2 regions of the Streptomyces sp. NPDC058375 genome follow, and region 1 is predicted to be linked to the other one. Evidence: predicted binding sites of a transcription regulator. Region 1 holds the regulator's gene; the other holds the start of a gene.
The links. Region 1 encodes HspR, which represses chaperone genes until heat shock. Its sites were predicted from a motif close to TTGAGNNNNNNNNNCTCAA; they were not measured.
Positions count from the first base shown of each region.

Region 2: lon (endopeptidase La) is a predicted target of HspR. The motif match lies at 1,551-1,569, and genes of this name have one in related genera.

Region 1 covers NZ_JBHXJG010000031.1:34,083-37,490, reverse strand. Annotated here, with positions in the region: gene ACFWM7_RS08130 (helix-turn-helix transcriptional regulator) at 1-43, shown strand, start outside; gene ACFWM7_RS08125 (hypothetical protein) at 433-957, shown strand; gene ACFWM7_RS08120 (heat shock protein transcriptional repressor HspR) at 1,067-1,519, opposite strand; gene dnaJ (molecular chaperone DnaJ) at 1,521-2,711, opposite strand; gene grpE (nucleotide exchange factor GrpE) at 2,808-3,408, opposite strand, start outside.
Region 2 covers NZ_JBHXJG010000118.1:8,785-12,192, forward strand. Annotated here, with positions in the region: gene ACFWM7_RS19865 (response regulator transcription factor) at 1-377, opposite strand, end outside; gene ACFWM7_RS19870 (spermidine synthase) at 612-1,331, opposite strand; gene lon (endopeptidase La) at 1,592-3,408, shown strand, end outside.

The DNA of each region.
Region 1 (3,408 bases):
CTATCTGATCGCCCGTTCGGGAATCCTGGACCAGAGCTCCTGACCCTTGCGCCCCCTCTCGCACCGGGGCACGGCCGCGCCAGGGGGAGAGGGCAGCCGCGCCCCGGAACCATCGAGGAAGTGCCCCGACTCCCCATGCCCCGAGCCTTTCGCGCCCCTTAGGCTTTGACCACCGTCATCTTGTTGCACTGCAAATGATGGGGGGTCAAAAATGCATACGGAGGGGCGAAACGGGCCCATGCGCACGGGAACAGAGAATTGTGCCCGCCCGCCGTCCAGCTCTACGAGACGGCGCTCCGCAACGGCCGCATCGCCCGCGCCGAGACCACCGGGCTTCGCCCCCCCTCCCCCGCGTCCTGCGAGAATCCCGTACGTCAGTCCTGACCGACCTGGCGAACACTCTCCGCACGACAGAAGGACCACGAAGCCCAGATGACCGACACCGCCCCCCTGCCCGCCCCCGTCGAGGACGACCACCACGGGGACATCCTGGTCGAACTCACCGGTGAGCACGGCGAGATGATCGTCGTGAGCGGCGAGCGGATCCCCCGCGTCGTCCTCACCCGCGCCCCCGGCGCGACGGTCGACGACCACATCGCCATCGGCACCCGCGACCGCCGACACCTCACCCTCACCGTGGACGGCCGGGAAGCGACGATCGCGCCCGGCAAGGGGAAGCTCCGCCGCCGCTCCTACCGGGTCGACGTCCGCCACGCGGGTACGTCCTACCGGCTCGTGCCCGACTCGATCCCGAGCAGCCGGCTGACCCGGAACGGCAAGCGCATCGGGGACTTCTCCTCGGCCGGCGACCGGCGGGTGCTCGCCGAGTGGCGGGACGGGGCCGTCGTCGAGCCGGCCGACGCGGCGATCGGCTACGCCCTGGCCGCCGCGTTCGGCACCGGCGGGCAGCCCATGTGGATGATGGCGGTCGAGACGATCAGCGAGTTCCTGCCGTAGGGCCCACCCATGCCCCCGGACACGCGAAAGGGGCCGGGAGGGCGTTCAACCGCCGCTCTCCCGGCCCCTTCGCACGGGCGCACGCACAGGCGCACCGGACGGACAGGCCCTACTCCGTCGGCCGCTTCGGCTTCGGCCGCCAGACCACCAGCGCGCTGGTCTGCTGCACGTCCTGATACGGCACCAGGTCCCGCCGGTACGAGGCGTGCACCTGGGCCTCGCGCTGCTGCATGGCGACCGCCGCGCCGTCCACCGCCGCCGAGAGCTCGGCGACGCGCTGCTGGAGCGCGGTCACCTGGTTCTCCAGCTCGATGATCCGCTTGATGCCCGCGAGGTTGATGCCCTCGTCCTGCGACAGCTGCTGCACGGTGCGCAGCAGCTCGATGTCGCGGGCCGAGTAGCGCCGGCCGCGCCCGGCCGTACGGTCCGGGGAGACCAGGCCGAGACGGTCGTACTGGCGCAGCGTCTGCGGGTGCAGGCCCGAGAGCTGGGCCGCGATCGAGATCACGTACACCGGGGTCTCGTCGGTCAGCTGGTACGGATTGCGTCGACGGCCGTCCATCTCAAGCTCCCTTCGCCGCCTGGAACAGTTCCGCCCGCGGGTCCTCGTCCGCGGTCGCCTTCCGGTAGGCCTCCAGGGCGTCCCTGGCCTCCTGGCCCAGGTCCCTGGGGACCGCGACCTCCACGGTGACCAGCAGGTCGCCGCGGGTGCCGTCCTTGCGCACCGCGCCCTTGCCCCGGGCGCGCATCGTACGCCCGTTGGGGGTGCCGGCGGGAAGCTTCAGGGTGACCGGGGGGCCGCCGAGGGTCGGGACCTTGATGTCGCCGCCGAGCGTCGCCTCGGGATACGTGACGGGCACGGTGACCGTGAGGTTGTCGCCCTTGCGGCCGAAGACCGGGTGAGCGTCGACGTGGACGACGACGTACAGATCGCCGGCCGGACCGCCGCGCTCCCCCGCACCTCCCTTGCCGCGCAGCCGGATCCGCTGGCCGTCGGAGACGCCCGCCGGGATCCGCACCTGCATGGTGCGCGCCGACTTCGCCCGGCCGCTGCCCTTGCAGACGTCGCAGGGGTCCTGGGCGATGAGGCCCCGGCCCTTGCAGTCGACGCAGGGGTCGGTGAGCGAGAAGCCGCCGCCGCTGCCGCGCGAGACCTGGCCGGTGCCGACACAGGTCGGGCAGACCCGGGGGGTGCCGTTCTTGTCGCCGGTGCCGGAACACGCCTTGCAGGGCGCCTGGCTGGACATCCGCAGCGGGACCGTGGCCCCGTCGACCGCCTCGGTGAAGCTGAGCGTCACCTCGGACTCGATGTCCTGGCCGCGCCGCGGCTGGACCCGGGTGCCCGTGCCGCCGCGGTTGAACAGCCCGCCGAAGACGTCGCCGAGACCGCCCCCGCCGCCGAAGCCGCCGCCCGCACCGCCCTGTCCGCCGCCCGGGGCTCCCCCGCCGAAGAGGTCGCCCAGGTCGAAGTTGAAGTTGCCGCCCGCACCACCGGGACCGGCCCGGAAGCCGCCGTTGCCGAAGAGGGCGCGTGCCTCGTCGTACTCCTTGCGCTTCTTGGGGTCACCGAGGACGTCGTTCGCCTCGGAGATCTCCTTGAAGCGCTCCTCCGCCTTGGCGTCGTTCTTGTTGGCGTCCGGGTGGAACTCGCGGGCGAGCTTCCGGTACGCCTTCTTGACCTCGGCGTCGGTGGCGTCCTTGGGGACGCCGAGGACCTTGTAGTAGTCCTTCTCGACGAAGTCCTTCGTGCTCATCGACGTCCCTCCTTCCGGACGATCGGCCGAGCGGCCGGCCCGTGGGCCGGCCGCCGGGCCGGTCGGTGTGCACCGCGGTGATCAGACGGGTCGACGTCAGACCTCCTCGGTGCCACCGCTCTCCTCGTCGTCTGCCTTCTTCTCTTCCTTCGCCGCGGCGGGCGTGGCGCCCGGCTGCGGCTCGGCGACGGCCACCCGCGCGGGGCGGATGGTGCGCTCGCCGATGCGATACCCCGGCTGAAGGATCGCCACGCAGGTCGTCTCGGTGACGTCCGGCGCGTAGCTGTGCATCAGGGCCTCGTGGATCGTCGGGTCGAAGGGCTCGCCCTCCTTGCCGAACTGCTGGAGGCCCAGCTTCGCGACGGTGGTCTCCAGCGATTCGGCCACCGACTTGAAGCCGCCGACCAGCTCGCCGTGTTCCCGGGCGCGGCCGACGTCGTCGAGCACGGGCAGGAGCTCGGACAGGAGGTTCGCGACGGCGATCTCCTTGACCGTGACCCGGTCCCGCTCGACGCGGCGACGGTAGTTCTGGTACTCGGCCTGGAGCCGCTGGAGGTCCGCGGTGCGCTCGCCGAGCGCGGTGCGTACCTGGTCCAGCTGTGCGGTCAGACCGACGGTCGGGTCGAGGTCCCCGGCCGGGGCCGCCTCCTCCTCCTCGGAGGAGTCGGCAGCCTTCGGCTCGGCGTCATCAGGGGTG
Region 2 (3,408 bases), on a different contig from region 1:
GCCAGCTCCCGCATGGAGAACGGCTTGGTCATGTAGTCGTCCGCGCCGACCCCGAGCCCGACCAGCATGTCGGTCTCGTCGTCGCGTGCGGTGAGCATCAGCACCGGCACCGGACGCGATGCCTGCACCCGCCGGCAGACCTCCAGGCCGTCGAAGCCCGGAAGCATGATGTCGAGCACCATCAGGTCGGGCTGCCAGGCCTCGGCCGCGTCCACGGCCGCCGGGCCGTCGAGCGCGGTCTGCACCAGGAAGCCCTCCGCCCGCAGCCGGGCGGAAATGGCGTCGACGATCGTCGCGTCGTCCTCGACCACCAGCACCCGGCGCTGAGCCCCCGGGGTGGCCGCGACGCCGTTGTGGGTGGTGTGTGTCTGTTCCATCGCCCCGCCCCTGCCCGTTCTCGCGGGAGCCATTCCCCCGGAGGCACGGTCTTCGCTCGTGGATTTCGTGGGTGATCCCGTGTGCCGGTCAGCAGCGTAAAGGCAGCGGAGGGCTCCCGGCTACGCAGGGTGTTGCCCCGGGGTCACGAGTTCGGGCGGGGCGAGCAGCCGGATCGTCGGCCTTGTGCCGGTTGGCCCGTGCCACCGCCGGGCCGTGCATACCGGGAGGGGGGTTCAGGCGGCCCGCAGTGCGAGATGGACCACGTCGGGCACACCTCGGGCAACGGCCACTTCTTCCGTCCTAACCCCGCTGAACCCGGCATTCCGCAGCGCCTGCTCGAAGGCGGGCGACGGCTGCGCGGACCAGACGGCGAGCACGCCGCCCGGGGTCAGCCGGTCGTGGCAGTGGGCCAGCCCGGCGGGGGAGTAGAGACTTTCGTTGCCCTCCGTGACGGTCCAGTCGGGCCCGTTGTCGATGTCCAGGCAGAGTGCGTCGTAACGCTCCGTGGTGGTACGGAGGTGGGCCACGAGGTCCGCGTGCAGGATTCCTGCCCGGGGGTCGGCCAGCGCCGCTCCGGAGATCCGGTCCAGGGGCCCCTCCCGGTGCCAGTCCACGATCGCCTGCTCCCGCTCCACGACCACGATCCGTCCCCAGCGCTCCTCCTCGGCGGCCCGCACCAGGGAGAACCCGACGCCGAGGCCGCCGACGAGCACCGATGGGCCGGTCCGCCCGGCGGGCAGGGCGGCCAGTGCGGCGTCGATCAGCAGCCGCTCGGAGCGCCCGTCGGAGGTGTCCATCAGGAAGCAGCCGTTGGCGATGATCTCGAAGTGTTCCCCGCGCTCCCGCAGCACGACCTCACCGAAGGGGCCCACCCGGCGGTCGAGGACGACGGGGGCGTCGGGCAGGCGCACCGGCAGCGATTCCATCGGTTCGTGGGCGGTCGTCGCGGACATGGTGTGGCTCTCCGGTCTCCGGTCGTGGCGGTGGGTGCCCGCCCATCCTGTCCCGCCGCGCGGGGCGAAGGCCAGCGCCTTTCCGGCTCAGGGGAGGGGAACAACTGCCCGCCGTCGAGCGCTGCCGTACGGGGAGGGGTGCCCTGGCGGGAGGTACGGCGGGCGGCCTGATCGCTCAGAGCGAACACGGGCCGGGGAACATTCGGCGACTCACAAGCATTGAGTGCACATAGCTCAACTTGCCTGCCGAAGGGGAGATCATGACTAACGAGTCCCAGGCGTTCACACCGATCGACCTGCCCGTGCTGCCGCTCGACGACGAGGTCGTCCTGCCCGGCATGGTCGTGCCGCTGGACCTGTCCGACACCGAGGTGCGCGCCGCCGTCGAGGCCGCGCAGGCCGCCGCCCGACCCGGCGGCGGCAAGCCCCAGGTGCTGCTGGTCCCGCGGATCGACGGCACCTACACGGGGACCGGTGTCCTCGGCACCGTCGAGCAGGTCGGACGCCTGTCGGACGGTGACCCGGGCGCGCTCATCCGGGCCCGTGACCGGGTCCGCATCGGCGCCGGGACCAGCGGCCCCGGCCGGGCGCTCTGGGTCGAGGGGACCGTGCTGGAGACCGCCGCCCCCGACCCGCTGCCCGGATCCGCCGCCGAGCTGGTCAAGGAGTACAAGGCGCTCGCCACCAGCTGGCTGAAGAAGCGCGGCGCCTGGCAGGTCGTGGACCGGGTCCAGCAGATCGACGACGTCTCCGCGCTCGCCGACAACTCCGGATACTCGCCGTTCCTCACCACCGCCCAGAAGGTCCAGCTCCTGGAGACCGTGGACCCGATCGCCCGGCTGAAGCTCGCCATCCAGTGGCTGAGCGAGCACCTCGCCGAACAGGACGTCGCCGAGTCCATCGCGAAGGACGTCCAGGACGGTGTCGACAAGCAGCAGCGCGAATTCCTGCTGCGCCGCCAGCTCGATGCCGTACGCAAGGAGCTCTCCGAGCTCAACGGCGACCCGGAGGACGAGTCCGACGACTACCGGGCCCGCGTCGAGGCCGCCGACCTGCCCGAGCACGTCCGGACGGCCGCGCTCAAGGAGGTCGAGAAGCTGGAGCGGTCCAGCGACCAGTCCCCCGAGGGCTCCTGGATCCGCACCTGGCTGGACACCGTCCTCGAACTGCCGTGGACCGAGCGGACCGAGGACGCCTACGACATCCGCGGCGCCCAGGAGATCCTGGACGCCGAGCACGCCGGCCTCGCCGATGTGAAGGAACGCATCACCGAGTACCTCGCGGTGCGCAAGCGGCGTGCCGACCGGGGGCTGGGTGTGGTGGGCGGCCGCCGTGGCGGGGCGGTGCTCGCCCTCGTCGGCCCGCCCGGCGTCGGCAAGACCTCGCTCGGCGAGTCCGTCGCGCACGCCATGGGCCGCAAGTTCGTCCGCGTCGCGCTCGGCGGCGTCCGGGACGAGGCGGAGATCCGCGGCCACCGGCGTACGTACGTCGGCGCGCTCCCCGGCCGGATCGTGCGGGCCATCAAGGAGGCCGGTTCGATGAACCCGGTCGTCCTGCTCGACGAGATCGACAAGGTCGGCTCCGACTTCCGGGGCGACCCGGCCGCCGCCCTCCTCGAAGTCCTCGACCCGGCGCAGAACCACACCTTCCGCGACCACTACCTGGAGGTCGAGCTCGACCTCAGCGACGTGGTCTTCCTGGCCACGGCCAACGTGCTCGAAGCCATCCCGGAGGCCCTGCTCGACCGCATGGAGCTGGTCCGCCTCGACGGCTACACCGAGGACGAGAAGGTCGTCATCGCCCGGGACCACCTGCTCCCGCGCCAGCTGGAGCGAGCGGGTCTGGAGAAGGACGAGGTCGCCCTGGAGGAGTCGGCGCTGCGCAGACTGGCCGGCGAGTACACCCGCGAGGCGGGTGTACGGAATCTGGAGCGGTCGGTGGCCCGGCTGCTCCGCAAGGTCGCGGCCCAGCACGAACTGGGCGACCGCGAGCTGCCGTTCACGGTGACCGATGCCGATCTGCGCGGTCTGATCGGCCGGCCGCACCACGTGCCCGAGTCCGCCCAGGACCCGGCCGA